Regions from separate parts of the Serratia sp. TSA_130.1 genome, predicted to be linked through region 3. Evidence: predicted binding sites of a transcription regulator. Region 3 holds the regulator's gene; each other region holds the start of a gene.

What was found. The regulator PhoB, encoded in region 3, activates phosphate uptake and scavenging genes when phosphate is short. The targets are predictions, from matches to a motif close to CTGTCATAAAACTGNCNNAT.
Region 1: a site for PhoB is predicted at 3,395-3,414, ahead of glpT (glycerol-3-phosphate transporter). Genes of this name have one in related genera too.
Region 2: a site for PhoB is predicted at 1,437-1,456, ahead of pstS (phosphate ABC transporter substrate-binding protein PstS). Genes of this name have one in related genera too.

What each region holds. Positions count from the first base shown of each region.
Region 1 is NZ_JBQZFS010000006.1:223,065-233,006, forward strand. It holds gene yigL (sugar/pyridoxal phosphate phosphatase YigL) at 1-680, shown strand, start outside; gene glpQ (glycerophosphodiester phosphodiesterase) at 724-1,803, opposite strand; gene glpT (glycerol-3-phosphate transporter) at 1,886-3,241, opposite strand; gene glpA (anaerobic glycerol-3-phosphate dehydrogenase subunit A) at 3,606-5,255, shown strand; gene glpB (glycerol-3-phosphate dehydrogenase subunit GlpB) at 5,245-6,513, shown strand; gene glpC (anaerobic glycerol-3-phosphate dehydrogenase subunit GlpC) at 6,510-7,709, shown strand; gene ACUTQY_RS19960 (DcrB family lipoprotein) at 7,745-8,308, opposite strand; gene ACUTQY_RS19965 (GNAT family N-acetyltransferase) at 8,389-8,823, opposite strand; gene ACUTQY_RS19970 (7-cyano-7-deazaguanine/7-aminomethyl-7-deazaguanine transporter) at 8,865-9,524, opposite strand; gene tusA (sulfurtransferase TusA) at 9,745-9,942, shown strand, end outside.
Region 2 is NZ_JBQZFS010000006.1:28,565-38,506, forward strand. It holds gene glmS (glutamine--fructose-6-phosphate transaminase (isomerizing)) at 1-1,195, shown strand, start outside; gene pstS (phosphate ABC transporter substrate-binding protein PstS) at 1,532-2,572, shown strand; gene pstC (phosphate ABC transporter permease PstC) at 2,664-3,620, shown strand; gene pstA (phosphate ABC transporter permease PstA) at 3,622-4,512, shown strand; gene pstB (phosphate ABC transporter ATP-binding protein PstB) at 4,567-5,337, shown strand; gene phoU (phosphate signaling complex protein PhoU) at 5,349-6,083, shown strand; gene ACUTQY_RS19065 (ABC transporter substrate-binding protein) at 6,252-7,091, shown strand; gene ACUTQY_RS19070 (amino acid ABC transporter permease) at 7,173-7,886, shown strand; gene ACUTQY_RS19075 (amino acid ABC transporter permease) at 7,888-8,628, shown strand; gene yieH (6-phosphogluconate phosphatase) at 8,625-9,293, opposite strand; gene ACUTQY_RS19085 (NUDIX hydrolase) at 9,340-9,744, opposite strand.
Region 3 is NZ_JBQZFS010000002.1:1,119,278-1,129,219, reverse strand. It holds gene sbcC (exonuclease subunit SbcC) at 1-2,149, opposite strand, end outside; gene sbcD (exonuclease subunit SbcD) at 2,146-3,378, opposite strand; gene phoB (phosphate response regulator transcription factor PhoB) at 3,594-4,283, shown strand; gene phoR (phosphate regulon sensor histidine kinase PhoR) at 4,308-5,624, shown strand; gene ACUTQY_RS12270 (PstS family phosphate ABC transporter substrate-binding protein) at 5,639-6,601, shown strand; gene brnQ (branched-chain amino acid transport system II carrier protein) at 7,087-8,403, shown strand; gene proY (proline-specific permease ProY) at 8,477-9,883, shown strand; gene ACUTQY_RS12255 (HigA family addiction module antitoxin) at 9,929-9,942, opposite strand, start outside.

The sequences.
Region 1 (9,942 bases), on a different contig from region 3:
TCGCCACCGGCCGCCACCACATCGACGTGGCGCAGATCCGCGACAGCCTGGAAATCAGCGCCTTTATGATCACCTCCAACGGCGCGCGGGTGCACAACACGGCCGGCGAGCTGATCTTCAGCCATAACCTGGACGGGGATATCGCCCGCGATCTGTACGGCATGCTGCACGACGATCCGCAGATCACCACTAACGTCTACCGCAACGACGATTGGTTTACCAACCGCGAAAGCCCGGAGCAGGAAGAGTTCTTCCAGGAGTCGGTGTTCAAATATCAGCTGTTCGAGCCGGGCCTGCTGGAAACCGATGGCGTCTGCAAGGTTTACTTCACCTGTGAAGACCACGAGCGGTTGCTGCAGGTGGAAGACGCCATCAACGCCCGCTGGGGCGATCGGGTCAACGTCAGCTTCTCGTTCCCAACCTGCCTGGAAGTGATGGCGGGCGGTGTGTCGAAAGGGCATGCGCTGGAAGAAGTGGCCAAGATCATCGGTTACACGCTGCAAGAGTGCATCGCCTTCGGCGACGGCATGAACGATCTGGAGATGCTGTCGATGGCCGGCAAGGGCTGCATCATGCGCGATGCGCATCAGCGCCTGAAGGATATGCTGCCGGAGCTGGAGGTGATCGGTTCCAATGCCGATAACGCGGTGCCGCACTACCTGCGCAAGATGTTCCTCTGAAATAACCTTTAAATAATCAGGGCGCCTTGCGGCGCCCTTGTTATTACTTGTGCTGGCCCTGCTTCTGCAGGAACTGCACGCCCTTGTCCGGGAAGTCGGTGAACACGCCGTCGACGCCGGCCTGGTTGTAAATCACGTCATACAGCTGGTTTACGTCGGTCACGTACTTCGGCAGCGCATCGGCGCGGATGGTGAACGGGTGCACCGCCAGCTTGCTGGCGTGCGCTTCTTTCACCATGTCGGTCAGCACGATGTGGCCCGGTTTGGATTGATCCGCCACCACCAGCATGTGGTAGTCCGGCCCGATGCCGTCGGCATACTGAGCGATTTTCTTCATCGCGCCCGGTTTGAACATCCAGTCATAGTCGTATTCCACCCACTTGCCGTCGGCTTTCTGCTCGTAGGTTTCCTGCCAGTCGTTGTAGGCGATCAGCTGCACCAGCTTCAGATCCATGCCCAGCTTCGGCTCCAGCTCGTTCTTGATGCGTTTGAGCTCGTTGGCGTCGAAGCACTGCAGGTAGACGTTGTCGTTCTTGCCGGTGTAGCCGTACTGCTTGAGCACCGCCAGCACTTTGCTGGAGATGTCTTTGCCTTCCTGCTTGTGGAACCAAGGCGCTTTGATTTCAGGATAGATGCCGATGTTTTTGCCGGTCGAATGGTTCAGACCCTGTACGAATTCGATCTCTTCCTGGAAGGTGTGGACGCGGAAGTCGGATTTGCCCATCGGGAAGCGGCCAGGGTAGCCCTGTACCTTCTTGCCGTTTTCGATGTCAAAGCCTTCGGTGAACTTCAGCGATTTGATCTCCGCCAGCGTAAAGTCGATGGCGTAATAACGGCCGTCTTTGCGTGCGCGGTTCGGGAAACGTTCGGCGACGTCGGTGACGCGATCGAGGTAATGGTCGTGCAGCACCACCAGCTCGTTGTCCTTGGTCATCACCAGATCTTGCTCGAGGTAATCGGCGCCTTGCGCGTAGGCCATCGCCTTCGCCGGCAGGGTGTGTTCCGGCAGGTAGCCGCTGGCACCGCGGTGGGCGATCACCACTTTGTCCGCCGCCTGCGCGGCGCTGACCATTGAGGTGGCGAGAATGATCCCTGTCAGCAGGGCTTTGACTTGAGTCCGCATTCCGTTTTCTCCGTGTTGTTGGGGGCAGGGTAGTAAAAAGGCCGCAGGGCGGCCTTTAAATCATGCAAAAGTCGTGTGACGGTTAGCCGCGCTTGCCGGCAGCGATTTCCGCGTGGTGTTTCTTCTCGTTCAGCATGGTCAGCAGCAGCAGGATAACCGCCAGCACGCCGCCGCCGATCATCACCATGAAGCCGCCGTCCCAACCGAAGAAGTCTACGGTGTAACCGACGATGGCGCTGGCCGCAACCGAGCCGCCCAGGTAGCCGAACAGGCCGGTGAAGCCCGCGGCGGTGCCGGCGGCTTTCTTCGGCGCCAGCTCCAGCGCGTGCAGGCCGATCAGCATCACCGGACCGTAGATCAGGAAGCCGATGACCAGCATACAGATCATATCCACGGTCGGGTTACCGGCCGGGTTCATCCAGAACACCACGGTGGCGATGGTCACCAGCGTCATGAAGAACACGCCGGTGGCGCCGCGGTTGCCTTTGAACACTTTGTCCGACATCCAGCCGCACAGCAGGGTGCCCGGGATACCGGCGTATTCATACAGGAAGTAGGCCCAGGAAGACTTGTCCAGCGCGAAGTGCTTCACTTCTTTCAGGTAGGTCGGCGACCAGTCCAGAATGCCGTAACGCAGCAGGTAGACGAACACGTTGGCGACCGCGATGTACCACAGCAGCTTGTTCGGCAGGATGTACTGCATGAAGATCTGCTTGGCGGTCAGCTCTTCTTCGTCTTTTTCGCTGTAGTCGTCCGGGTAGTCGTTTTTGTACTCTTCAATCGGCGGCAGGCCGCAGGATTGCGGGGTGTCGCGCATCAGGCCGAAGGCGATCAGGGCCACCAGGATGGCGCCGAAGGCCGGCATGTACAGCGCCGCGTGCCAGTCGTTGAACCAGGCCATGCCCAGCAGGAACAGCAGCGGCGGCAGGCCGCCGCCCACGTTGTGGGCGCAGTTCCAGATGGAGACGATGCCGCCGCGTTCTTTCTGCGACCACCAGTGCACCATGGTGCGGCCGCACGGCGGCCAGCCCATGCCCTGGAACCAGCCGCACAGGAACAGCAGGACGAACATGATGGCGATGCTGGAGGTTGCCCACGGCACGAAGCCCATGAACAACATCACCGCCGCCGCCAGGATCAGGCCGGCAGGCAGGAACACTCGCGGGTTGGAACGGTCGGAGACCGAACCCATGATGAATTTGGAGAAGCCGTAGGCGATGGAGATGCCCGACAGCGCGAAGCCGAGGTCACCGCGGCTGAAGCCTTGTTCGATCAGGTAAGGCATGGCCAGGGTGAAGTTCTTACGCACCAGATAGTAGGCGGCGTAACCGAAGAAGATCCCCAGGAAAATTTGCCAGCGCAGCTTACGGTAGAGCGGGTCTACCTTATCGCTCGGCACACGGGCGATGTGTGCGGCCGGCTTAAAAATACTCAACATGAGCGCCTCCGATGGCTTTATCTGTTATCACATCAATATGACCTTTTACGTTCATTTGATGATTGAGCGGATATCGAATGTGGTGTTTTTGTGTTCCATAACGAGCGCCATTGTCATCAAATACGCCTGGTGTCGCTGTGACGAATGGCGCAATTGTTACACTTTCATGAAACCACGGCGGATTTTGAGCGATTCGTTAACGTTATGAAATAGAAAAACGTCCAAAAATCGTGATTATGATCACATTGATGGTTTTTTGTGGACATTTTTATTTCGTTTCATGTTCGTTATTGTTCCTTATCAAACAAAGACCCTAGTAACCGTGGCTCAATAGGCTCATAACTACCGATCCTGAGGGAGCGACATGAGCAGCTATTTTGACGGCGGCGAAACGGATGTGATCATCATCGGCGGCGGCGCCACCGGCGCAGGCATTGCCCGCGACTGTGCGCGGCGCGGCTTGCGATGCATTTTGCTGGAGCGCCACGACATCGCCACCGGCGCCACCGGCCGCAACCACGGTTTGCTGCACAGCGGCGCGCGCTATGCGGTGACCGACGGCGAGTCGGCGCGCGAATGCATAGAAGAGAACCGCATCCTGAAACGCATCGCGCATCACTGTATCGAGCGCACCAACGGGCTGTTCATCACCTTGCCGCAAGACTCGCTGGACTATCAGCAGCAGTTTATCGCCGCCTGTCGCCAGGCCGACATCGACGCCGAAGCGATCGACCCGCAGCTGGCGCTGCGGCTGGAGCCGGCGGCTAACCCGGCGCTGATCGGCGCGGTGCGGGTGCCGGACGGCACCGTCGATCCCTTCCGGCTGACCGCCGCCAATATGCTGGACGCGCGCGAGCACGGCGCGCAGATCCTGACCTACCATCAGGTGGTGGGGTTGCTGCGCAGCGGCGATCGGGTGACGGGCGTGCGCGTTTACGACCATCAGAATCAGCGGCGCTATGAGCTGCATGCGCCGGTGGTGGTCAACGCCGCCGGCATCTGGGGCCAGCAGATCGCCGAATACGCCGATTTGCGCATCCGCATGTTCCCGGCCAAGGGAGCGCTGCTGATCCTCGGCCATCGCATCAACAACATGGTGATCAACCGCTGCCGCAAACCGGCGGACGCCGACATCCTGGTGCCAGGCGACACCATCTCGCTGATCGGCACGACCTCGACCCATATCGACTACGACCAAATTGACAACATGCTGGTGACCCCGCAGGAGGTGGATATTCTGATCCGCGAAGGGGCGCTGTTGGCGCCCACCCTGGCGCAGACCCGCATTTTGCGCGCCTATGCCGGGGTGCGGCCGCTGGTGGCCAGCGACGACGATCCCAGCGGGCGCAACGTCAGCCGCGGCATCGTGCTGCTCGATCACGCCGCCCGCGACGGGCTGGAAGGGTTTATCACCATTACCGGCGGCAAGCTGATGACCTACCGCCTGATGGCGGAGTGGGCCACCGACAAGGTATGCGAAAAGCTCGGCGTAAATAGTCCGTGCACCACCGCGCAGGACGCGCTGCCCGGATCCCGTCAGTCGGCGGAGGAAACGGTGCGCAGCGTGGTTTCTCTGCCCGCCAGCATTCGCGGCTCGGCAATTTACCGCCACGGCGATCGCGCCAGCCAGGTGCCGGCGGCCGATCGGCTCGACACCAGCCTGGTGTGCGAATGCGAGGCGGTGACCGCCGGGGAAGTGCGCTATGCGGTCAACTCGCTGACCGTCAATAACCTGGTGGATCTGCGCCGCCGCACCCGCGTCGGCATGGGCACCTGCCAGGGCGAACTCTGCGCCTGCCGCGCCGCCGGGCTGTTGACGCGCTTTAACGTCAGCACGCCGCAGCAATCCATCGCGCAGCTGTCGCAGTTCCTCAACGAACGCTGGAAAGGCGTACGGCCGATCGCCTGGGGCGATGCGCTGCGCGAGAGCGAATTCACCAGTTGGGTTTACCAGGGATTATGCGGGCTTGAAGCCCAGGCCGACCAGGAGCAGGAGGCGGATGATGCGATTTGACGTTGTGGTGATTGGCGGTGGTCTGGCGGGCCTGAGCTGCGCCATTGCCGTGGCCGAACAGGGCAAGCGCTGCGCGGTGGTTAGTTCTGGCCAGAGCGCGCTCTACTTCTCCTCAGGCTCGCTCGATCTGCTGGCGAGATTGCCGGACGGCACGCCGGTCGAGATGCCGCTGGCGGCGTTGCCGCAGCTGGCGCAACAGGCGCCGCAGCATCCGTACGCCCTGATCGGGCCCGGCCGGGTGGCGGCGCTGTCCGCCGCCGCGCAGCGGCTGCTGGAACGCTGCGGGTTGAATCTGCAGGGCGAGGGGGTGAACAACCATCTGCGCATCACGCCGCTCGGCACGCGCCGCGCCACCTGGCTCAGCCCGCAGGCGATCCCGACGCTGCCGCTGACCGGCCAACTGCCGTGGCGGCGTATTGCGGTGATCGGCATCGAAGGGTTCCTCGACTTCCAACCGCAGATGGCCGCCGACGCCCTGAGCCGCGAGCTCGGCGTGCAGACGGACGTGGCCTATCTGCACATGCCGGCGCTGGACAGATTGCGCAATAATCCCAGCGAGTTCCGCGCGGTGAACATCGCCCGGGTACTGGATTTGATGGAAAGCCTGCCGCCGATGGCCGAAGAGCTGCGGCGGCTGGCGGGCGAGGCCGAGGCGCTCTTCCTGCCGGCCTGTCTGGGTCTGGAGGACGACGCGTCGCTGGAGGTGCTGCAGGATGCGGTCGGCAAGCCGATCCGACTGCTGCCGACGTTGCCGCCTTCGGTGCCCGGCATGCGCTTGCATCAGGCGCTGCGGCGGCGTTTCCAGCAGTTGGGCGGCGTTTTCATGCCGGGCGACAGCGTGCTGCGCGCCGAGAGCGAGGCCAGCCGCGTCACCGGTTTGTACACCCGCAACCACGGCGATATTCCGCTGCGGGCGCAGCAGGTGGTGCTGGCCAGCGGCAGCTTCTTCAGCAATGGACTGGTGGCCGATTTCGACGGGGTGCGCGAACCGATCTTCGGGCTGGACGTACACAGTCGGGCGGATCGCGCCGACTGGAGCCGACGCGAGCTGTTCGCGCCGCAGCCTTACCTGCAGTTCGGCGTGCGTACCGACGGCAGGTTGCGGGCGATGAAGCAGGGAGTGCCGTTCGACAACCTGTACGCCATCGGCGCGGTCGCCGGCGGCTACGACCCGCTGCAGCAGGGCTGCGGCGCCGGCGTGTCATTGATCGGCGCGCTGCACGTCGCGCAGCAGATCGCCGCGGAGGAGAACGTATGAGCCTGCATCGGGACCACAGCTTTGAAAGCTGCATCAAATGCACCGTCTGCACCACTTACTGCCCGGTCGCCAAAGTGAACCCGCTCTACCCGGGGCCGAAACAGGCGGGGCCGGACGGCGAGCGGCTGCGGCTGAAAGACCCGGCGCTGTACGACGAAGCGCTGAAATACTGCACCAACTGCAAGCGTTGTGAAGTGGCCTGCCCGTCCGACGTCAAAATCGGCGACATCATTCAGCGCGCCCGCGCCGACTTCGCCCAGAGCAAGCCGACGCTGCGCGATGCCATCCTCAGCCATACCGATATCATGGGATCGCTGTCGACGCCGTTTGCGCCGATCGTCAACGCCGCCACCGGGTTGAAACCGGTGCGCAAGCTGCTGGACAAGGCGCTGAAGATCGATCACCGGCGCGAACTGCCGAAATATTCCTTCGGCACCTTCCGCCGCTGGTACCGGCAACAGGCGCAGGCTCAGCAGCGTTACGCCGAGCAGGTGGCATTCTTCCACGGTTGCTTCGTCAACTATAACCACCCGCAGCTGGGCAAGGATTTGGTCCGGGTGTTCAACGCGCTGGATATCGGCGTGCAGCTGCTGAAACGCGAGAAATGCTGCGGCGTGCCGCTGATCGCCAACGGATTTATCGAGCAGGCTAAAAAGCAGGCCAGGGTCAATGCCGAATCGCTGCAGGAAACGGTGCTGGAGCGCGGCATTCCGGTGGTGGCGACCTCATCGAGCTGCACCTTCACCCTGCGTGACGAATACCCTCATCTGCTGGACGTAGACACCACTGCGGTGCGCGATCGGGTGGAGCTGGCGACGCGCTATCTCTATCGCCTGATCAATCAGGGGCGCAGCCTGCCGCTCAAGCGCACGCCGCTGCGGGTGGCTTATCACACGCCTTGCCATATGGAGAAGATGGGCTGGACCGCCTATACCCTGGAGCTGCTGCGGCAGATACCGGGGCTGGAGCTGGTGGTGCTGGATTCGCAGTGCTGCGGCATCGCCGGCACTTACGGGTTCAAATCGGAGAACTACGCCACGTCGCAAGGCATTGGCGCGCCGCTGTTCCGGCAGATAGAAGAGAGCGGAGTGGATCTGGTGGTGACCGACTGCGAAACCTGCAAGTGGCAGATCGAAATGTCCACCAGCAAACGCTGCGAACATCCGATCACCCTGCTGGCGCAGGCGCTGGCATAAAAACGAAAGGGCCGGCAAGCCGGCCCTCTGTGGGATTACTGCTTCAGCTTCAGGGTGGAGATGATGCCTTCGGCTTCAGTCTGCGCCTGCTGCTGATTGTCTGCCGGCAGCGTTACCTGGATGGTCAGCATGTTGTTGTTCAGCGAGCCGATCAGGACGGAAGAATACGCCTTTTCACCGCCGCTGGTGATGATGCTGTCCAGCTGACGCAGCGGCACACCGTTGACGTCGAGCGCTTTGTTGGTGATCACCTGCAGGTTGGCGTCACGCGCGCGCTGGGTGTTCTCCAGGCGCTGGGCCAGGGTCTCCAGGCTGTCTGCGGTCTTGTCGCCCAAGATGACGATCACTGCGCGCTGGCCGGTGCTGTCTGCGTAAACATGCATGTTGTTGGCCTGGTTGCCCAGCTTGCCGCTCTGATCCGCCATGCCGACCGGCAGGGTGAACGCCAGCTTACCGTCCAGCAGGCTCACCTGCTGCCCGGCCGGCGCGCTGGCCGCCGCGCCGTCTGGCGCTGCCTTGGTGTCTTTGGTGTCGCCGTCGCAGGCCGCGAGGCCAAGCGCCAGCAGGCTGATACCCATCAATTTCGCTACTTTACGCATCGGGCTTCCTTCTTCCTTTCCGGTAGGGATTCACTGTCGTATCGCAACCTATTCCAGGTTGAAATGCAAGGCAGATGTTGTCACAAGTTTTTTTCCAGTAATAGCCGATAATCAGCCACTTCGCCTTTCTTTTCCAGCTGAACAATCTGATAGTGGTGGGCGAGCAGCATCGTCAGCATGGCGCGGAACCGGTTACGGGTTTTGACCGTCAGTTGGCGATAGCCCTGCACCCGCGCCCAGCGTTCTTGTTCGGCCAACAAGGCCTGCGCCACGCCGTGGCGACGGAATGCCGGCAGCACGCCGCCCAGCCAGCTGTAAAACACCGTTTCCTGCCGTTGATAGCCGAGTTTGAAACCGGCCGGCTGCCCGTCTATCTCGGCGATCAACAGGCTGGCGGGGGCGGTGCCGATACGCTGCTGCAGATCGGCCAGGCTATGCAGGCTGCCGAATTCGGGGATGCTTTGGTAAAGGCGGTGGATTTCTTCGAGCGTGGCGGTGCGGACGATGGGGAGCATGGGCGGCCTCCAAAGGATAGGGCCGCCCAGAATAACACGACTCAGCTCGGCTGCAGGCTGCCGCTGCGCGCCGCGATGCGTTTGAGCAGCATGTTCAGCAACACGCCGTACATCGGCAGGAAGAACAGCAGGCAGATCATCACCTTGAAGCTGTAATCCACCAGCGCGATCTCCACCCAGTTGTTGGCCATGAAGGGATCGCTGCTCTTGTAGAAGGCGATGAAGAAGAACGCCAGCGTATCGCTGATGTTGCCGAGGAACATCGCCGCCGCCGGCGCCACCCACCAGGCGCTGCGTTGGCGCAGGCGGTTGAAGACGTGTACGTCGAGGATCTGGCCGAGCACATAGGCCATAAAGCTGGCCACGGCGATGCGCGCCACGAACAGGTTAAAACTGCTCAGCGCCGCGAAGCCCTGCCATTCTCCCTGATAGGTGACGGTGGAGATCACATAAGAGATGAACAGCGCCGGCACCATCACCGCCAGGATAATACGTCGCGCCAGCGGCGCGCCGAAAATGCGTACGGTCAGATCGGTCGCCAGGAAGATAAACGGGAAGGTAAAGGCGCCCCAGGTGGTATGGAAGCCGAAAACGGTGATCGGCAGCTGCACCAGGTAGTTGCTGGAGGTAATGATGGCGATATGAAACAGCGAAAGCCAGACCAACGCCGTGAAGCGCTGCTGTGCGGTAAACGAATACATGTTGTAGCCTTTTTAGCAGTGGGGTGAGGGAACCCAGTGTGTCTTGTCAAAACAGCAAAAAACGCTGCGCGGCGGCATGATACGCGTTTGCGCAACCAATGCAATGGTTAAATTTAACGCAAACGTTAACGCATCTTGCGCAGAAAAACTACCGGCGTAAACTAGGCGCTAATGAGATGCGGCGAGCGTTCGCCGATCGTTTTTGAACGAGAAAAATTGCATGACTGACTTATTTGCCCAGGCAGACCAGACGCTCGACGCGCTGGGGCTGCGTTGCCCGGAACCGGTGATGATGGTGCGTAAAACCGTGCGCCATATGGACAACGGCGAAACGCTGCTGATTATTGCCGACGATCCGGCCACTACCCGCGATATCCCGGGGTTCTGCCGCTTTATGGAGCACACGCTGGTGGCGCAG
Region 2 (9,942 bases), on a different contig from region 3:
GGTGGAGGTGACTCGCCGCACCGTCAACATCTTCGACAAGCAGGGTAACGCCATCGAGCGCCCTGAGATCGAGTCCCAGGTGCAGTATGACGCCGGCGACAAGGGCGCTTACCGCCACTACATGCAAAAAGAGATTTACGAACAGCCGCTGGCGCTGAAAAACACCCTGGAAGGGCGTTTCAGTCATGGCCAAATCAACCTGAGCGAGCTGGGCCCGCACGCCGACGAGCTGCTGGCCAAGGTGCAGCACGTGCAGATCATCGCCTGTGGGACTTCTTACCACTCCGGGATGGTGGCGCGTTACTGGTTTGAAGCGCTGGCCGGCGTGCCGTGCGATGTCGAGATCGCGTCCGAATTCCGTTACCGCAAATCGGCGGTGCGTCCGGGCAGCCTGATCATCACCCTGTCGCAGTCCGGCGAAACCGCCGACACGTTAGCGGCGCTGCGTCTGTCCAAAGAGCTGGGTTATCTCGGTTCGCTGGCCGTTTGTAACGTTGCGGGGTCTTCGCTGGTGCGCGAATCCGATCTGGCGTTGATGACCAAAGCGGGCACGGAAATCGGCGTTGCTTCGACCAAAGCCTTTACCACGCAGCTCACCGTGCTGTTGATGCTGGTGGCGCGCCTGGGCCGTCTGAAAGGCATGGCGGAAAGCGTGGAGCAGGAGATTGTGCACGGCCTGCAGGCGCTGCCGGCGCGTATTGAGCAGATGCTGTCGATGGATAAAGAGATCGAAGCGCTGGCGGAAGGTTTCTCGGACAAACATCATGCGCTGTTCCTCGGCCGCGGCGATCAGTACCCGATCGCCATGGAAGGGGCGCTGAAGCTGAAAGAGATCTCCTATATTCACGCTGAAGCTTATGCGGCGGGTGAGTTGAAACACGGCCCGCTGGCGCTGATCGACGCCGATATGCCGGTGATCGTGGTGGCGCCGAACAACGAACTGCTGGAAAAGCTGAAGTCCAACATTGAAGAAGTGCGCGCGCGCGGCGGTCAGCTGTACGTGTTCGCCGATCAGGACGCCGGCTTCGTCAGCAGCGAAGGCATGACCATCATTCCTCTACCGCACGTTGAGGAAATCGTGGCGCCGATCTTCTACACCGTGCCGTTGCAGCTGCTGTCTTACCACGTGGCGCTGATCAAGGGCACCGACGTTGACCAACCGCGCAACCTGGCGAAGTCTGTCACCGTAGAGTAATTTGCCGCAGGTAAACTGCAAAAGCCGGCCTTCGCGCCGGCTTTTTTCATGAGTGACCTTAAAGATGACAGCGCGACCGATTCGGCGATAAACATTGTCATATTCAAGCGGATAGGCCGTGCCCAAACGGTTTTTTTGTTGTTTGGCAATTGCGCTATTTTTGATTTAATTGATTGATTTTTAAATAAACAAACCCCATTCAAATGCACTGTAATATAACTGTCATATTGCGTACATTTTTCTGTCACCAAACTGTCCTATTTTCCCTCCTGCAGCAATACTTACTCTGATTAAAACGACTCGACGTCGATTTTAAGTATCCCATTAGGAGGGATTATGAAACTGATGCGTACCACCGTCGCCAGTATTGTGGCAGCGACCTTCTCCCTGACCGCCGTGTCCGCGTTCGCTGCTGCCAGCCTGACCGGTGCAGGTGCGACATTCCCCGCTCCGGTTTACGCCAAGTGGGCAGATTCTTATCAGAAAGAAACCGGCAACAAAGTTAACTATCAGGGCATCGGCTCCTCTGGCGGCGTGAAGCAAATCGTGGCCAACACCGTTGACTTTGGCGCTTCCGACGCCCCGCTGTCTGACGACAAACTGGCGGCCGATGGCCTGTTCCAGTTCCCGACCGTGATCGGCGGCGTGGTGCTGGCTGTGAATATCCCGGGCATCAAATCCGGCGAACTGACGCTGGACGGTAAAACCCTGGGTGATATCTACCTGGGCAACGTCAAAAAGTGGAACGATCCGGCTATCACCAAGCTGAACCCAGGCGTGAAACTGCCTGACCAGAACATCGCCGTGGTGCGCCGCGCCGACGGTTCCGGCACCTCGTTCGTGTTTACCAGCTACCTGTCCAAGGTGAACGCGCAGTGGAAAGAGAAGATCGGCGCCGGTTCTACCGTTAACTGGCCGACCGGTCTGGGCGGCAAAGGCAACGACGGCATCGCCGCCTTCGTTCAGCGTCTGCCTGGCTCTATCGGCTACGTAGAATACGCTTACGCCAAGCAGAACAACCTGGCTTACACCAAGCTGGTGTCCGCCGACGGCAAACCGGTCAGCCCGACCGAAGAGAGCTTCAGCAACGCCGCTAAGGGTGCGGATTGGAGCAAAACCTTTGCTCAGGATCTGACTGACCAGAAAGGCGACAACGTGTGGCCAATCACCTCCACCACCTTCATCCTGGTGCATAAAGAGCAGAAAAACCCTGCTCAGGGCGCCGAAGTGCTGAAGTTCTTCGACTGGGCCTACAAAACCGGCGGCAAGCAGGCTAACGAACTGGATTACGCCACCCTGCCGAAAGAAGTGGTTGAGCAGGTGCGTGCGGCCTGGAAAACCAACGTAAAAGACAGTTCAGGTAAAGCGCTGTACTAACAACGCAGGGGCGCGGGTTCGCCGCGCCCCACACAGTTCTTCAGGCTCCGATCCCGGTTGGGGCTGCCAGGGTTCAAACAGAGAGTAATCTATGGCTGAGTACAAGCCGACCATCAAAGCACCGGGCAAAAACGGTGACATCATTTTCAGCGCGCTGGTGAGACTGGCTGCGCTGATTACCCTATTGTTGCTGGGCGGCATCATCGTTTCGCTGATCTTCGCCTCCTGGCCAAGCATGCAGAAATTCGGCTTCGCCTTCCTGTGGACCAAAGAGTGGGATGCGCCGGCGGAGCAGTTCGGCGCGCTGGTGCCTATCTACGGCACCGTGGTCACCTCGCTCATCGCGCTGATTATCGCCGTGCCGGTGAGTTTCGGCATCGCGCTGTTCCTGACCGAACTGGCGCCGAACTGGTTGAAGCGGCCGCTGGGCATCGCCATTGAGCTGCTGGCGGCCATCCCGAGCATCGTCTACGGCATGTGGGGCCTGTTCGTGTTCGCCCCGCTGTTCGCCGAATATTTCCAGACGCCGGTGGGCGAAGTGCTGTCGGGCATTCCTATCGTCGGCGAGTTGTTCTCCGGCCCGGCCTTCGGCATCGGCATTCTGGCCGCCGGGGTGATCCTGGCTATCATGATCATTCCTTACATCGCCGCGGTGATGCGCGACGTGTTCGAGCAGACGCCGGTAATGATGAAAGAGTCGGCCTACGGCATCGGCTGCACCACCTGGGAAGTCATCTGGCGCATCGTGCTGCCGTTCACCAAAAACGGCGTCATCGGCGGCGTGATGCTGGGCCTGGGCCGAGCGTTGGGGGAGACCATGGCGGTAACCTTTATCATCGGCAACACCTACCAGCTCGACAGCGCTTCGCTGTACATGCCGGGCAACAGCATCACCTCGGCGCTGGCCAACGAATTCGCCGAAGCCGAGTCCGGCGTGCACACCGCCGCACTGATGGAGCTGGGCCTGATTCTGTTTGTTATCACCTTTATCGTGCTGGCGCTGTCGAAACTGATGATCATGCGTCTGGCCAAGAATGAGGGGCGTTAACATGGCGACGATGGATATGCAAAACGCAGTCGTTCTGGCGGAAAGCCGCCGCAAAATGCAGGCCTGGCGCCGGCAGAAAAACCGCCTCGCGCTGTTCCTGTCGATGGCGACCATGGCGTTCGGGCTGTTCTGGCTGATCTGGATCCTTATCGCCACCGTGACCAAAGGCTTCGACGGCATGTCGCTGGCGCTGTTCACCGAGATGACCCCGCCGCCGAACACCGCGGGCGGCGGCTTGGCCAACGCCATCGCCGGCAGCGGGCTGTTGATCCTGTGGGCGACCATCTTCGGCACGCCGCTGGGCATCATGGCCGGTATTTACCTGGCAGAATACGGACGTAAATCCTGGTTGGCGGAAGTGATCCGCTTTATCAACGATATTCTGTTGTCTGCACCGTCGATCGTGGTGGGCCTGTTCGTTTACACCATTGTGGTGGCGAAGATGGAACACTTCTCCGGTTGGGCTGGCATCGTGGCGCTGGCGCTGCTGCAGGTGCCGATCGTCATTCGCACCACCGAGAACATGCTGAAACTGGTGCCGGATACGCTGCGCGAGGCCGCTTATGCGCTGGGCACGCCGAAATGGCGCATGATTTCCGCCATCACGCTGAAGGCGTCGGTGTCCGGCATCATCACCGGCGTGCTGCTGGCGATTGCGCGTATTGCGGGGGAAACGGCACCGCTGCTGTTCACCTCGCTGTCGAACCAGTTCTGGAGCACCGACCTGATGCAGCCGATCGCCAACCTGCCGGTGACCATCTTCAAATTCGCCATGAGCCCGTTCGCCGAATGGCAACAGCTGGCCTGGGCCGGGGTGCTGTTAATCACCCTGTGCGTACTGTTACTGAATATCCTGGCGCGCGTGATTTTCGCCAAGAAAAAGCATTCATAAAATTTTGAGCGCCGCTTTGGCGGCGCTGATGAAAAGAGAGAAGTCTTGATGAGTATGGTTACTGACGCTTCCAGCAGCAAAATTCAGGTACGCGATCTGAACTTCTACTACGGCAAATTCCATGCGCTGAAGAACATCACGCTGGATATCGCCAAGAACAAGGTCACCGCGTTTATCGGCCCATCCGGCTGTGGCAAGTCCACCCTGCTGCGCACCTTCAACAAGATGTACCAGCTGTACCCGGAACAGCGTGCGGAAGGCGGCATTCTGCTGGACGGCCAGAACATCCTGACCGACAACTCGGATATCGCGCTGCTGCGCGCCAAGGTCGGCATGGTGTTCCAGAAGCCGACGCCGTTCCCGATGTCGATTTACGACAACATCGCCTTCGGCGTTCGCCTGTTTGAAAAGCTGTCGCGCGCCGATATGGACGAGCGCGTGCAGTGGGCGCTGACCAAAGCGGCGCTGTGGAACGAAACCAAGGACAAGCTGCACCAGAGCGGCTACAGCCTCTCCGGCGGCCAGCAGCAGCGTCTGTGCATCGCCCGCGGCATCGCCATTCGTCCGGAAGTGCTGTTGCTGGATGAGCCTTGCTCGGCGCTGGATCCGATCTCAACCGGCAAGATTGAAGAGCTGATCAGCGAGCTGAAGGCTGATTACACCGTGGTGATCGTGACGCACAACATGCAGCAGGCGGCGCGCTGCTCCGACTCTACCGCATTTATGTATCTGGGCGAGCTGATCGAGTTCAGTGATACTGATAACCTGTTCACTGCGCCGCAGAAAAAGCAGACTGAAGACTACATCACTGGCCGTTATGGTTGATAGGAAGCATCATGGATAACCTGAATTTAAACAAACACATTTCCGGCCAGTTCAACGCAGAGCTCGAGCATATCCGCACCCAGGTGCTGACCATGGGCGGGCTGGTGGAGCAGCAGCTGACCGACGCCATCACCGCGATGCACAATCAGGATGGCGAGCTGGCCAAGCGCGTGATCGAAGGCGACGCCAAGGTCAACATGATGGAAGTGGCGATCGACGAAGCCTGCGTGCGCATTATCGCCAAGCGCCAGCCGACCGCCAGCGATCTGCGTCTGGTGATGGCGATCATCAAAACCATTTCCGAGCTGGAACGCATCGGCGACGTGGCGGACAAGATCTGCCGCACCGCGCTGGAGAAGTTCTCGCACCAGCACCAGCCGCTGCTGGTCAGCCTGGAGTCGCTGGGGCGCCACACCGTGCAGATGCTGCACGACGTGCTGGACGCGTTCGCGCGCATGGATCTGGACGAGGCGATCCGTATTTACCGTGAAGATAAAAAGGTCGACCAGGAATACGAAGGCATCGTACGTCAGCTGATGACCTACATGATGGAAGATTCGCGCACCATTCCGAGCGTGCTGACCGCGCTGTTCTGCGCTCGTTCTATCGAGCGTATCGGCGATCGCTGCCAGAACATCTGCGAATTTATCTTCTATTTCGTCAAAGGACAGGATTTCCGTCATTTGGGCGGCGACGCCCTGGAAAAGCTGCTGTCTCCGGGCGGTAAAGACGAAAAAGACGACTAACCCTTTCCGGGTAATATCCTTCCAAGGCGCGGTTTCCCGCGCCTTTATTCCATCTTAAGCTCGTAAAGATAAAAAGGTTATAAATATAGCTTTTTATATTATTTCCTGACCTATGTGGCGCTTGCTAGCTTATCCGCCAGCAGGACATCAACCACTTAGGAGCTTTCTATGAAACATCGCGCTTTGGCCTTAACGTTGTTAGCCAGTCTGACCGGTTTCGCCGCCGGCGCCGCGCACGCGGACAAACTTGACGATATCAAGCAAGCCGGCGTGGTGCGCATCGCGGTGTTCGACAGCAACCCGCCGTTCGGCTACATCGATCCGCAGAGCAAGAAGCTGGTGGGCTACGATGTGGATGTCGCCGACGCGATCGGCAAAGCGCTGGGGGTGAAAGTGGAGCTGCGCGCCACCAACCCGGCCAACCGCATTCCGCTGCTGGTGTCGAAGAAGGTTGACCTGATTGCCGCCAACTTCACCATTACCGACGAGCGCGCCAAGGAAGTGAACTTCAGCGTGCCGTACTTCGCCACTGGCCAGAAATTCATCGCCCGCAAAGGCGTGTTGAAAACGCCGGAAGACATCAAGAAGCTGCGCATCGGCGCGGATAAGGGCACGGTGCAGGAAATCACCCTGCGCGAGCGTTTCCCAACGGCGAAAGTGATCTCCTACGATGATACCCCGCTGGCGTTTGTGGCGCTGCGTAACGGCAACGTGCAGGCGATCACTCAGGACGACGCCAAGCTGGTCGGCCTGCTCGGCAACCTGCCGGCGGCGCAAAAGGCGGAGTTTGAAATTTCGCCGTTCAGCCTGACCAAAGAGTATCAGGGCGTGGGCATTCCCAAGGGTGAAGATCGCCTGACCGCCGCGGTGAACGAGACGCTGATCAAGCTGGAAAAAGACGGCGAAGCGGTTAAGATTTACGATCGCTGGTTCGGGCCGGAAACCAAATCCGCTCAACCGCGCGGCGATTTCAAAATCGCGCCTTTGGATCAGCAACCAAAAGCCTGACTTAACCGCTTGCGGTGAGATAGGCACGGAGGGGCGCAGCTTGCTGCGCCCCTGATGCATTCTGCAAGACAAGGATTGAACATGAACCTGGACTGGCTGCTGGCGCCGCAATACCTGAGCTGGCTGTGGCACGGTTTTCTGCTGACGCTGTGGCTTTCCGCCTGTGCGGGGCTGGCGGCTACGCTGCTGGGCTTTGTGCTGGCGGCGATGCGCGACAGCAGCCTGCGGCCGTTGCGCTGGCTGGCGATGGGGTACAGTTCGCTGTTTCGCAATACGCCGCTGCTGGTGCAGCTGTTCTTCTGGTACTTCGCCGCCGGGCAGATCCTGCCGTCCGCCGCCATGCAGTGGCTGAACAGCGCCCATCAGGTTGGCCCGCTTGAGTGGCCGTCGTTCGAGTTTCTCGCCGGTTTCTTCGGCCTGACGCTATACTCCACCGCCTTTATCGCCGAAGAGATCCGCTCCGGTATTCGCGGCGTCGCCGGCGGGCAGAAATATGCCGCTCAGGCGCTGGGGCTGACCGGCTGGCAGGCGATGCGCTATGTGGTGCTGCCGCAGGCGCTGAAAATCGCGCTGCCGCCGCTGCTGGGCCAATACATGAACGTGATCAAGAACTCGTCGTTGACCATGGCGATCGGCGTGGCCGAACTCTCTTACGCCTCGCGTCAGGTCGAAACCGAAACCCTGCGCACTTTCCAGGCGTTCGGCGTGGCGACGGTACTGTATATCGCCATCATCGCGCTGCTGGAAGGCTGGGGCATGTGGCGACAACAGCGTAAACCGCTGGGAGGGCATTGAGATGGATTTCAGCGTGATTCACGACAACCTGGGCTACCTGCTGTGGGGCACCTGGCCGGATGGGCCGCTGGGCGGCGCGGCGCTGACGTTGGCGATCAGTCTGATGGCCGGGGTCGCCTCGGCGGTGCTCGGCACCCTGCTCGGCGTGGCGCTGGCGATGTCGCGCGGCATCGCCGCCGGGCTGCTGGCGGCGGTGTTGGGCTTTTTCCGCGCCATTCCGGTCATCATGCTGATCTTCTGGACCTATTTCCTGTTGCCGATGGTGTTTGGCGTCGAGATCCCGGAAATCACCACCGTCGTGTGCGCGCTGGCGCTGATCGCCTCGGCCTATCTGGCCCATGCGGTGAAAGCCGGCATCGCCGCGATCGGCCCCGGTCAGTGGCAGGCCGGGCTTTCTCTGGGGCTGACCCGCTGGCAGACGCTGCGCATGATCGTGCTGCCGCAGGCGCTGCGCATGATGGTGCCGTCGTTCATAAACCAGTGGATTTCTCTGATCAAAGACACCTCGTTGGCTTATATCGTCGGCGTTGGCGAACTGACCTTCCTGGCGACCCAGGTCAACAACCGCAGCATGGTCTACCCGATGGAAGTATTCCTGTTCGTGGCGCTGGTCTATTTCGTGTTCTGCCTGGCGCTCGATCTGCTGGCCAACGCGGTCAACCGCCGCTTCGGCGCGCAAACCCGCGGCCTGAAGCGCTCCTGGCGCTGGTGGCGCAACAAGCCGCCGTTGCCGGCCAGTTAATCGGCCGTCAGCCGCCAGCCGCGTTCGCGCCACAGCGCGGGCAATTGCGCCAGGTCGTCAAACGTCGTCACCAGCGGGTGGTCGATCGGCGGGTTATGCGGATCGGCGCAGAAGTAAAAGACCGGGATGCCGGCATTGATGCCGGCCTGCGCGCCGGCGGGCGAATCGTCCACCAGGATGCAGCGCGTCACCGGCACCTGCATCTGTTCGGCGGCGTGAAACACGATCGCCGGATCCGGCTTCCAGCGCTGAATGTCATAGCCGCTGAACAACCGGTCATCAAAATAAGGCAGCATGCCGGTCAGGCCGAGCGAGTGCTGCATCTTGCTGACCGGCCCGTTGGAGACGGTGCAGACTGGCACCGTCACCTGCGCCAGCAGCTCGCGGGCGCCGGCAATCTGTTGCAGTTCGCTGTCGAACAGCCGCGCCACTTCCTGCCGATACAGCGGCTCCAGCGTCTCTTTTACCAGGTCCGTGCCCTGCTCGGCGTTGACCCGATCGATGATCTCGTACAGCTTCACCCCTTTGTATTTCTTGAATACCTCTTCCAGCGACAGATGAATGCCGTAGCGGGCGAACATATGGACATAGGCTTTGCTGCACAGCACTTCGCTGTCCACCAGCGTGCCGTCGCAGTCGAACAAAATGCAGTCAATCTGATTCATGCGGGACAGGTTCCTTCGGGTTAACGCCGCTGAGGCCGCTCAGCGATCACTTGATCAGGCTACGCGCCTTGAGATCGTGCAAAATCAGCGCGGCGACGTGTGAACACTGCGGCAGATCGCGGCTGTCGCACCACTTCAGCTCGGCGATTTCGGCGGCCGGCTGCAACTGCCCGGTAAAGTCGGCCTGGTAGCAACGAATGCGCACCTGAGTGCCGTCCTGCTTGCCGTCCGCCGGGCCGGTGAACTCGCCGTAAAACGCGATGGATTGCGGCTGCAGCGCAACGGTCAGCTCTTCGTCGATTTCGCGGCACAGCGCCTGCTCATCGGTTTCACCCGCTTCGCGCTTTCCGCCCGGTACATAAAACAGCGTCTTGTTGTGCGAGCGCACCAGCGCCACTTTGTCATCTTTCAGCGCGATCAACGCGAGCTTATCGATAAAGGTCGAAGACATGCGGGTTCCTGTTTTTTTAGCGGGTAGGGTAAGAGATGCGATAGGCCATTTTATCGGCCGTGTCGGCAAACGGCAACGCGGCGGGCTGTGATGGAGAATGAATGCCTGTAAATACAAGCCGTTGACGCGTTTAGCCGTAAAGACGGCGAAAAAAACCTGTGACCGGCGTCAAAAGCCCCATTTTTTGTTATAGGATAG
Region 3 (9,942 bases):
GCCGCTCGGCGAGGGTTTTCTCGCCTTCTTGCCAGCGTTGTTGCAGCTCTTGCTGCTGTTGCAGGCTGTCGGCATGGGTTTTCTGCAGCAGCGTAAAGCGCTCTTCGAGCAGCGCCAGCTGTTGCTGCGCCTGCTGCTGCTGCGTTTGCAGAGCGGCGAGCGCGTCTTTTGCCTGCTGTACCGCCTGCGCCGCCTGTTCATGCTGCTGCAGCGCGTGTTGCCCGCACCGCTCTTCGTCGTCGCAGCCGCTCAGCCAGGCGCTGAGTCGCTCGCTCTCCGCCAGCGTAAAGTCGAACGCCAGCGGTGCGCTGAGCTGCTGCCACTGCTGCTGTTGGGCAGCCAGCTGCTGTTCATCCTGCGCGATAGCCTGCTGCTGGCGTTGCTGCTGCTCTCGCAGGCCTTCACAGCGGGTGCGCAACTCGGTGCCCTGGGTTTGCAGTTTCTCGGCGAGGGTGCGCATCTCAACCAAGCGTTGTTCCGTCGCCGAAGGCTGCACTGCCTGATATTGCTCGACCGCCGGATGGCTGGTGGAGCCGCACAGCGGGCAGGGGGCGCCGCTCTGCAACAGGGCGCGCTCCGCTTCCAGACTGACGATGCGTTTTTCCAGCTCGTGGATCCGCTCCACTTCCTGCAGCTGCGCCTTGTGCTGTTTGAATTGCTGACGCGCGTTCTCCAGCTGGTGTTGCAGCCCGGCGAGCTGCGTTTGCCGCTCGGCGTGCTCCGCCTGTTGCCGGGCCAGACGCTCGCGGGTCTGACGGTAAAGGGAAGCGAGCGTAAATAACTGCTGGCGCGTCGGGCGCAGGTCTGCCAGGGTGCTCAGGCGCTGGCGCAGCGGGGCCAGCGGCGTTTGCGCCTCCAACGCCTGCTGCTGTTGCTGTTGAGCGGCCAGCGCTTCGCTCAGCGCATTCAACTGCTGCTGATGCTGTGCGGCCTGCGTCGTCAGCAAACTGCGCTGAGCGGTGAGCTGCTCCAGCGTCGTTTGCTGCTGGGCGCACTGCTGCGCGGCGGCATCGACGGCCTGTCGCCGTTCGGCCTGTGTCGACTGCAGTTGGGCTATTTGGTGGTCAAGCGGAGCGACTTGCTCATCGATCAGCTGTTGCTGCTGCCGCATATGCTCGGCATGGGTTTGCTGCGCCAGGCGGGCTTTTTCCACCGCCTGCTGCAGCGGTGCCAGCTGCGCCGAGTGCTGTTCCTGTTGCTGCGTCAGCTGGGCAGCCTGCTGTTGTATCGTTTGTAGCTCGGTGCGGCAGCGATCGCGTTCGCCGCGCAGCGGCCGCAATTTCTCGGCCGGTTCGCTGAGCGCCAGCCGCTGCAACTGCGGGGCGGCCTCGGCCTGCTCGCGCTGGGCGGTTTCCAGCCGCCGTTGACCCTCGTTTTGCTGTTGCCGGAGGCGTTGCCATTGCTGCAGCCAGCTCAGCGCCTGTTGCTGTTGCTGAGTTTGCTCGCCGAGAGCACTTTCCTGCGCGCTCAGCGCCGTCAGCTGTTCAGTCAGGGAGTGGCGCTGTTCATCATTCAGCAACTCGATGCCGCTGGCGCGCTGGTGCAACGCATCCAGGTCGGTTTTGGCCTGCTTGTGCGACTCGAACACCTGTTCGGACAACCGCCCGTAGATTTCGGTGCCGGTCAGCTCTTCCAGCAGCTCGGCGCGATCGTTGGCGTCGGCGTTGAGGAACGCGGCAAACTGCCCTTGAGACAGCATCATCGATTTGGTGAAGCGGCCGAAGTCCAGCCCGGTGATGGCGGCGGTGATCTCCAGCTTGTCGCGTACCTTATCCGCCAGGATCTTGCCGTCCTCGCGGCGCGCCAGTTCGACCTTCGGCGCCTGCAGATTGCCGTCCGGCGCATTTTTGGCGCGGCGCTGGCTCCAAAAGGCGCGATAGCCGATGCCCTTGACCTCGAATTCGACCTCCGCCAGCGACTCGGCGGTGTGGCGGGTCATCAGCTCATTCTGGCTCGGCGTGACGTTGAGGCGCGGCGTTTGGTGATACAGCGCCAGGCAAATGGCGTCCAGCAGGGTGGTTTTGCCCGCGCCGGTCGGGCCGGTAATGGCGAACAGGCCGTTGCTGGCGAAAGGCTCGGCGGTGAAGTCAATTTTCCATTCGCCCTGCAGCGAGTTGAGGTTTTTTAACCGCAGGCTGAGGATCTTCATGAATTCGTCTCCTCGGCGTTATGCTGCACCGCCTCGACCACCTGGCGGAACATCTGGCGCATCCGCTGTTGACGCGTTTCGGGCATCTCAGCCTCCTGCGCCAGGCGCCGTTCGAACACTTCGTTGACGCTCAGCTCGTTCAGCGTTTCCTTATCCTGCTGCGCAATCGCCTGGCGGCGCTGCTCTTTGCTGCGCCGTAGCAGCACCACTTCCACTGGCAGCTCATCCGCCAGCAGCTGGATGCGGCGCTGGATGTCGCTGAGGTAGTCCTGCGTCGCCACTTCGATATCCAGCCACACCGGCCGCTCGCCGGCATAGTCGGCAAATTGCCGCAGCTGCCGTTCGATCTCGGCCAGATCGCCTTTGATCAGCTGCATGGGCTGGAACTGCGGGATCGTTAACGCGTCAACCCGCTGCAGGGTGCCGTCGGCGAAATCCACCAGGAAGACGCTTTTGGCTTTGCCCAGCTCATCGAAGCTGAGCGGGATCGGCGAGCCGCTATAGCGAATATGCTCCGATTTGGCGACGTTCTGCGCGCGGTGAATGTGGCCCAGCGCGATATAGTCGGCGGGCGGGAAAGCCTGCGCCGGGAAGGCGTCGAGGGTGCCGATATAGATGTCGCGCACCGAGTCGGAGGTGGTGACGCCGACGGTGGTCAGGTGGCCGGTGGCGACGATCGGCAGCGGCAAGCCCAGCTGGTCGCGGCGCTCGCAGGCCGCCTGATACAGCGTCTGATAATGTTCGGCGATGGCTTCCTGCAGCGCCTGCTGTTTCTGTGCGCCGGATTCGCCGGCGCGGCTGGTGAGCAGATCGCGCGGCCGCAGGAACGGAATGGCGCACAGCACCGCGCCCGGCTGGCCGTCGCGCCGGTTCAGCACCACGATTTGCTGTTCCGGAGCGCCCTGCGCGCTGGCGATCACCGTGGTGTTCAGGCAGGAGAGTAGCTCCCGCGATTCGTTCAGCGTCGCCACCGAGTCATGGTTGCCGCCCAGCACCACCAGCTGGCAGCCGGTGCGCTGCAGTTCCACCACGAAGCGGTTGTACAGTTCGCGGGCATAGCTGGGCGGTGAGCCGGTATCGAACAGATCCCCGGCGACGATCAGCGCATCCACCTGCTGCTGCTCGATCTGCTCGATCAGCCAGTTCAGAAAAGCCTGGTGCTCGGCGGCGCGGCTTTTGGTGAAAAAGTACTGGCCAAGATGCCAGTCAGAGGTGTGGATCAGGCGCATGACACTCCCGGATGCAAAGATAATGGCGATGATTATAAAGGCCGCGGCGGCGGCTGTCCCGGCGCAATGGCGATGACCATGGAATGATTTTTCTTTGCGCCGGGAAATAATCGCTATGCTTACTGCCTATAACAGCCGGTTTTTTTCATAAAAGTGTCACAAAACTGACGCATAATGGCGCCCGAAAAGTCGCTAACACATTGGCAGGATTGACGATGGCAAGACGCATACTGGTGGTGGAAGACGAAGCGCCGATCCGTGAGATGGTGTGCTTTGTGTTGGAACAAAATGGTTACCAACCGTTGGAAGCCGAGGATTATGACAGCGCCGTGACGCGTCTGTCTGAGCCGTTCCCTGATTTGGTGTTGCTTGACTGGATGTTGCCCGGGGGTTCCGGCATTCAGTTTATCAAACATATGAAGCGCGAAGCGCTGACCCGCGATATCCCGGTGATGATGTTGACCGCGCGCGGCGAAGAAGAAGACCGGGTACGCGGCCTGGAAGTGGGGGCGGATGATTACATCACCAAGCCGTTCTCGCCCAAGGAGCTGGTGGCGCGCATCAAGGCGGTCATGCGCCGCATTTCACCGATGGCGGTGGAGGAGGTGATTGAAATGCAAGGGCTGAGCCTGGACCCGTCCTCCCACCGCGTGATGGCGAACGATCAGGCGCTGGACATGGGGCCGACCGAGTTCAAGCTGCTGCACTTCTTTATGACCCACCCGGAGCGGGTTTATAGCCGTGAGCAGTTGCTTAATCACGTCTGGGGCACTAACGTTTATGTGGAAGACCGTACCGTTGACGTGCATATCCGTCGGCTCCGCAAGGCGTTAGAAACCAGTGGGCATGATAAAATGGTTCAAACCGTTCGGGGCACCGGCTACCGGTTCTCAACGCGCTACTGATCGCGCTGCGCTGGAGAATATGCCGTGTTAGAACGTCTGTCGTGGAAGAGGCTGGCTCTGGAGCTGGCTCTTTTTTGTTTGCCCGCCTTACTGCTGGGGCTGATTTTCGGTTATCTGCCCTGGTTCCTGCTGGCCTCCGCGCTGGCTGCGCTGGTGTGGAATTTCTACAACCAGCTCAAACTCTCCCATTGGCTGTGGATCGACCGCAGCATGACGCCGCCGCCCGGCCGCTGGAGCTGGGAGCCGCTGTTTTATGGCCTGTATCAGATGCAGCAGCGCAACCGCCGCCGCCGGCGCGAGCTGGCGCTGCTTATCAAGCGTTTTCGCAGCGGGGCCGAATCGCTGCCTGACGCGGTGGTGATGACCACCGTCGAGGGCAACATCTTCTGGTGCAACGGGCTGGCGCAGCATCTGCTCGGCTTCCGCTGGCCGGAAGACAACGGCCAGCACATCCTTAACCTGCTGCGTTATCCGGAATTCAGCCACTATCTGCAACAGCAGGAGTTTTCGCGTCCGCTGACGCTGCAGTTGAACAACGAACACTACGTCGAATTCCGCGTGATGCCGTATTCCGAAGGGCAGTTGCTGATGGTGGCGCGCGACGTCACCCAGATGCGCCAGCTGGAGGGCGCGCGGCGCAACTTCTTCGCCAACGTCAGCCATGAGCTGCGCACGCCGCTGACGGTGCTGCAGGGCTACCTGGAGATGATGGGCGACGAAGAGCAGGACGGTTCGCTGCGCAGCAAGGCGCTCAGCACCATGCAAGAGCAGACCCGCCGGATGGACGGGCTGGTCAAGCAACTGCTGACGCTGTCGCGCATCGAGGCGGCGCCCAATGTCGACATGAACGAGCGGGTGGATATCCCGCTGATGCTGCGGGTGTTGCAGCGCGAGGCGCAATCGCTGAGCGGCGGCAATCATGAGATCACCTTCCGGGTGAACGAACAGCTCAACGTGTTCGGCAATGAAGACCAGTTGCGCAGCGCGGTGTCTAACCTGGTGTACAACGCGGTCAACCACACGCCGAAGGGCACCCATATCGAAGTGAGCTGGCAACAGACGGCGCATGGCGCGCAGTTCCAGGTCAGCGACAACGGGCCGGGCATCGCCGCCGAACACCTTCCGCGCCTGACCGAGCGTTTTTACCGCGTCGACAAGGCCCGCTCGCGCCAGACCGGCGGCAGCGGGCTGGGGCTGGCGATCGTCAAGCACGCGCTCAGCCATCACGACGCGCGGCTGGAGATCCTCAGCGAACCGGGGATCGGCACCCGCTTTATCTTTACCTTACCCAATCGGTTGATTGTTCCCGCCGCTTTATCAGAGAATGCGGTGAAAAATTAACGCGAGACACCGGTATGACCCGAATAACCCGAGGGCTGTTGCTTTGCCTGGCGCTGCTGGCCGGACGCGGCGCGCTGGCGCAGCCCGACGGCATGCTGGCGGGCAACCTGTCCAGCGTCGGTTCCGACACGCTGGCGAATCTGATGGCGCTGTGGGCGCAGGATTTCAGTCAGCATTACCCCAACGTTAACCTGCAGATTCAGGCCGCCGGTTCGTCGACCGCGCCGACCGCCTTGGCGGCGGGCGCCGCGCAGCTGGGCCCGATGAGCCGGCCGATGAAGGCGGCCGAGGTCTCGGCGTTCGAACACCGTTACGGCTATGCGCCGCTGGCGGTGCCGGTAGCGGTGGATGCACTGGTGGTGTTGGTGCATCAGGACAATCCGCTGCGCGGCCTCAATCTGCAGCAGCTCGATCGCATTTTCTCCGCCACCCTGCGCTGCGGCGAAAGCAAACCGCTGACGCGCTGGGGCGAGCTGGGGCTGAGTGGCGACTGGGCGACGCGTTCGCTGCAGCGTTTCGGCCGCAACTCGGCGTCCGGCACCTACGGCTATTTCAAACTGCGTGCGCTGTGCGGCGGCGATTTTATGCCGCGCGTCAATGAGCTGCCCGGCTCGGCCTCGGTGGTGCAGGCGGTGGCCGGTTCGCTCAACGGCATCGGCTACGCCAGCATTGGCTTTCGCGCCAGCGGCGTGCGGCTGCTGCCATTGGCGGAGTCGGGAGAGGACTATGTCGCGCCTACCGCCGCCAACGTGCGCAACGATCGCTACCCGCTGTCGCGCTATCTGTATATCTACATCAACAAAGCCCCCCATCAACCGCTGGAGCCGCTAACCGCCGCGTTCCTCGATCGCGTGCTGTCGACACCAGGCCAGAGCCTGGTCAACCATGACGGCTATCTGCCGCTGCCGCCGGCCACCCTGCAGAAGACCCGTCAGGCGTTAGGGCTGCCACCGCTTGCGTCTGCAACGATGCAATAAGCGACAAAAATCGGCGTAATTTTCGCCTTTTTTTACGGCCAAACGGAGCTTATGCCACGCGAAAATCGGGCATTTATTGGCGTTTTCGCGCGATAAAGAGATATATGCTTCACGTTTCGTGAATTTGCTGTTCAAAAATGATACAAATCATGTAGTGTATATTTATTGATAGCCAATATGATCGACTGGTGGCTAAAGTTTATATGGTTGATAGCTCTGCTTTTCGCCGTGCGTCTTGCCTTGAAGCGCTATAAACGTTTACCTTAGCCCTCGTTGTCGGATTAAACCTCCATTTTTATAACTCCTAAAATTTTGCCCATCTTCATGAGCGGCCACTTTCGAATAGGGACATAAACGCCGGATCAACTGCGTTTAGGGTGCTTATTTGGCGCTGCAACGATCGGGCATGCCGGCAACCGGGTGGGGCGTCACGCCACCACGCAATCGGACACTATTTTTCATTTGAACAGGCAACACGACATCGTATGAGTCATCGTTTAACGTCAAAAGATATCCTGGCACTGGGCTTTATGACCTTTGCCTTATTCGTCGGGGCCGGGAACATCATCTTCCCGCCGATGGTCGGCTTGCAGTCCGGTGAACACGTCTGGACTGCGGCGCTGGGCTTCCTGATCACCGCCGTCGGTCTGCCGGTCATCACCGTCATCGCGCTGGCGCGCGTCGGCGGCGGCATCGACGCCCTCAGTTCGCCAATCGGCCGCGGCGCCGGCTTGCTGCTGGCGACCGTCTGCTACCTGGCCGTCGGCCCGCTGTTCGCCACGCCGCGCACCGCCACCGTGTCCTTCGAAGTGGGCATCGCCCCGCTGACCGGCGACGGCGCCATGCCGCTGTTCATCTACAGCCTGGTGTACTTCGCGCTGGTGATCGGCATCTCTCTGTATCCGGGCCGCCTGCTCGATACCGTCGGCCATGTGCTGGCGCCGCTGAAGATCGTCGCGCTGGCCGTACTGGGCATCGCCGCGCTGCTGTGGCCTGCCGGTGCGCCGATTCCGGCGACGACGGCTTATCAGAGCGTGCCTTTCTCCTCCGGCTTCGTTAACGGCTATCTGACCATGGATACGCTGGGCGCGCTGGTGTTCGGCATCGTTATCGTCAACGCGGCGCGTTCGCGCGGCGTGAAAGACGCCGGTTTGTTGACCCGCTACACCATTCTGGCCGGTTTGATCGCCGGCGTGGGCCTGACGCTGGTGTACCTGAGCCTGTTCAAACTGGGTTCCGGCAGCGGCGCGCTGGTGCCGGACGCCACCAACGGCGCGGTGATCCTGCACGCTTACGTTCAGAACACCTTTGGCGGCCTCGGCAGCTTCTTCCTGGCGGCGCTGATCTTCATCGCCTGCATGGTGACCGCGGTGGGCCTGACCTGTGCCTGCGCCGAGTTCTTCGCGCAATACCTGCCGTTCTCTTACAAGACGCTGGTGTTTATTCTGGGCCTGTTCTCGATGGTGGTGTCCAACCTCGGCCTGAGCCACCTGATCCAGATCTCCATTCCGGTGCTGACCGCGATTTACCCGCCGTGCATCGTGCTGGTGGTGCTGAGCTTCACCCTGCGTTGGTGGCACAGCGCGCCGCGCATCATCGCGCCGGTGATGCTTGTCAGCCTGTTGTTTGGTATCCTTGACGCGGTGAAAGCGTCCAGCTTCCAGCAGCTGCTGCCGGCCTGGACCACTCACCTGCCGCTGGCGGAGCAGGGGTTGGCATGGTTGCCGCCTTCGCTGCTGATGCTGGCGCTGGTCGCGATTTATGATCGGGTGTGCACGCGTTCCCAAGTGACCGCGCACTGATAATCCCCCGGCTTAATCTAGGGCCACGGACATGTCCGTGGCTTTTTTACGTTTAAAACTATGGGTCATTTTCATGCAACAACAGTCACCCACCACTGTCCCCGACAATAAGCTGAAACGCGGCCTCAGTACGCGTCATATCCGCTTTATGGCGTTGGGGTCGGCCATCGGCACCGGGTTGTTCTACGGCTCGGCGGACGCCATCAAAATGGCCGGTCCGAGCGTGCTGCTGGCTTACCTGATCGGCGGCATCGTGGCCTTCATCATCATGCGTGCACTGGGGGAGATGTCGGTCAACAACCCACAGGCCAGCTCGTTTTCCCGCTACGCGCAGGACTACCTCGGCCCGATGGCGGGTTACATCACCGGCTGGACTTACTGCTTTGAAATCCTGATCGTCGCTATCGCCGACGTGACCGCTTTCGGCATCTATATGGGGGTCTGGTTCCCGGAAGTGCCGCACTGGATCTGGGTGCTGAGCGTGGTGCTGATCATCGGCGCCATCAACCTGATGAGCGTCAAGGTATTCGGCGAGCTGGAGTTCTGGTTCTCGTTCTTCAAGGTCGCCACCATCATCATCATGATCGCGGCCGGTATCGGCATCATCATCTGGGGTATCGGCAACGGCGGGCAACCGACCGGCATTCATAACCTGTGGTCGAACGGCGGCTTCTTCAGCAACGGCTTTATCGGCATGATCCTGTCGCTGCAGTTGGTGATGTTCGCTTACGGCGGCATTGAAATCATCGGCATCACCGCCGGCGAAGCCAAAGATCCGAAAAAATCGATTCCCAAAGCCATCAACTCGGTGCCGTGGCGCATTCTGGTGTTCTACGTCGGCACGCTGTTCGTCATTATGTCTATCTACCCGTGGAACCAGGTGGGCACCAACGGCAGCCCGTTCGTGCTGACCTTCCAGCATATGGGCATCACCGTGGCGGCGGGCATTCTCAACTTCGTGGTGATTACCGCGTCGCTGTCGGCGATCAACAGCGACGTGTTCGGCGTCGGCCGCATGCTGCACGGCATGGCTGAGCAGGGCCACGCGCCGAAAATGTTCAGCAAGGTGTCGAAGCGCGGCATTCCCTGGGTGACGGTGGTGGTGATGATGCTGGCGCTGCTGCTGGCGGTATACCTCAACTACATCATGCCGGAGAGCGTGTTCCTGGTGATCGCGTCCCTGGCGACTTTCGCCACCGTGTGGGTGTGGATCATGATCCTGTTCTCGCAAATCGCCTTCCGCCGCAGCCTGAGCAAAGAGCAGGTGAAGCAGCTGGCGTTCCCGCTGCGCGGCGGGGTGTTTACCTCGGTGCTGGCGATCGTGTTCCTGGTGTTCATCATCGGCCTGATCGGCTACTTCCCGACCACGCGCGTCTCGCTGTACGCCGGCCTGGTCTGGGTGGTGTTGCTGTTGGCGGGGTACTGGTTCAAGGTCAACCGCCAGAAAAAACGCGCGCTGCTGGCGACGCAGCAAGACTAAATGGAAAAACACCGGCTGAGGCCGGTGTTTTTTTAGGGGCAGGCGTCAAGCGAAGTCCA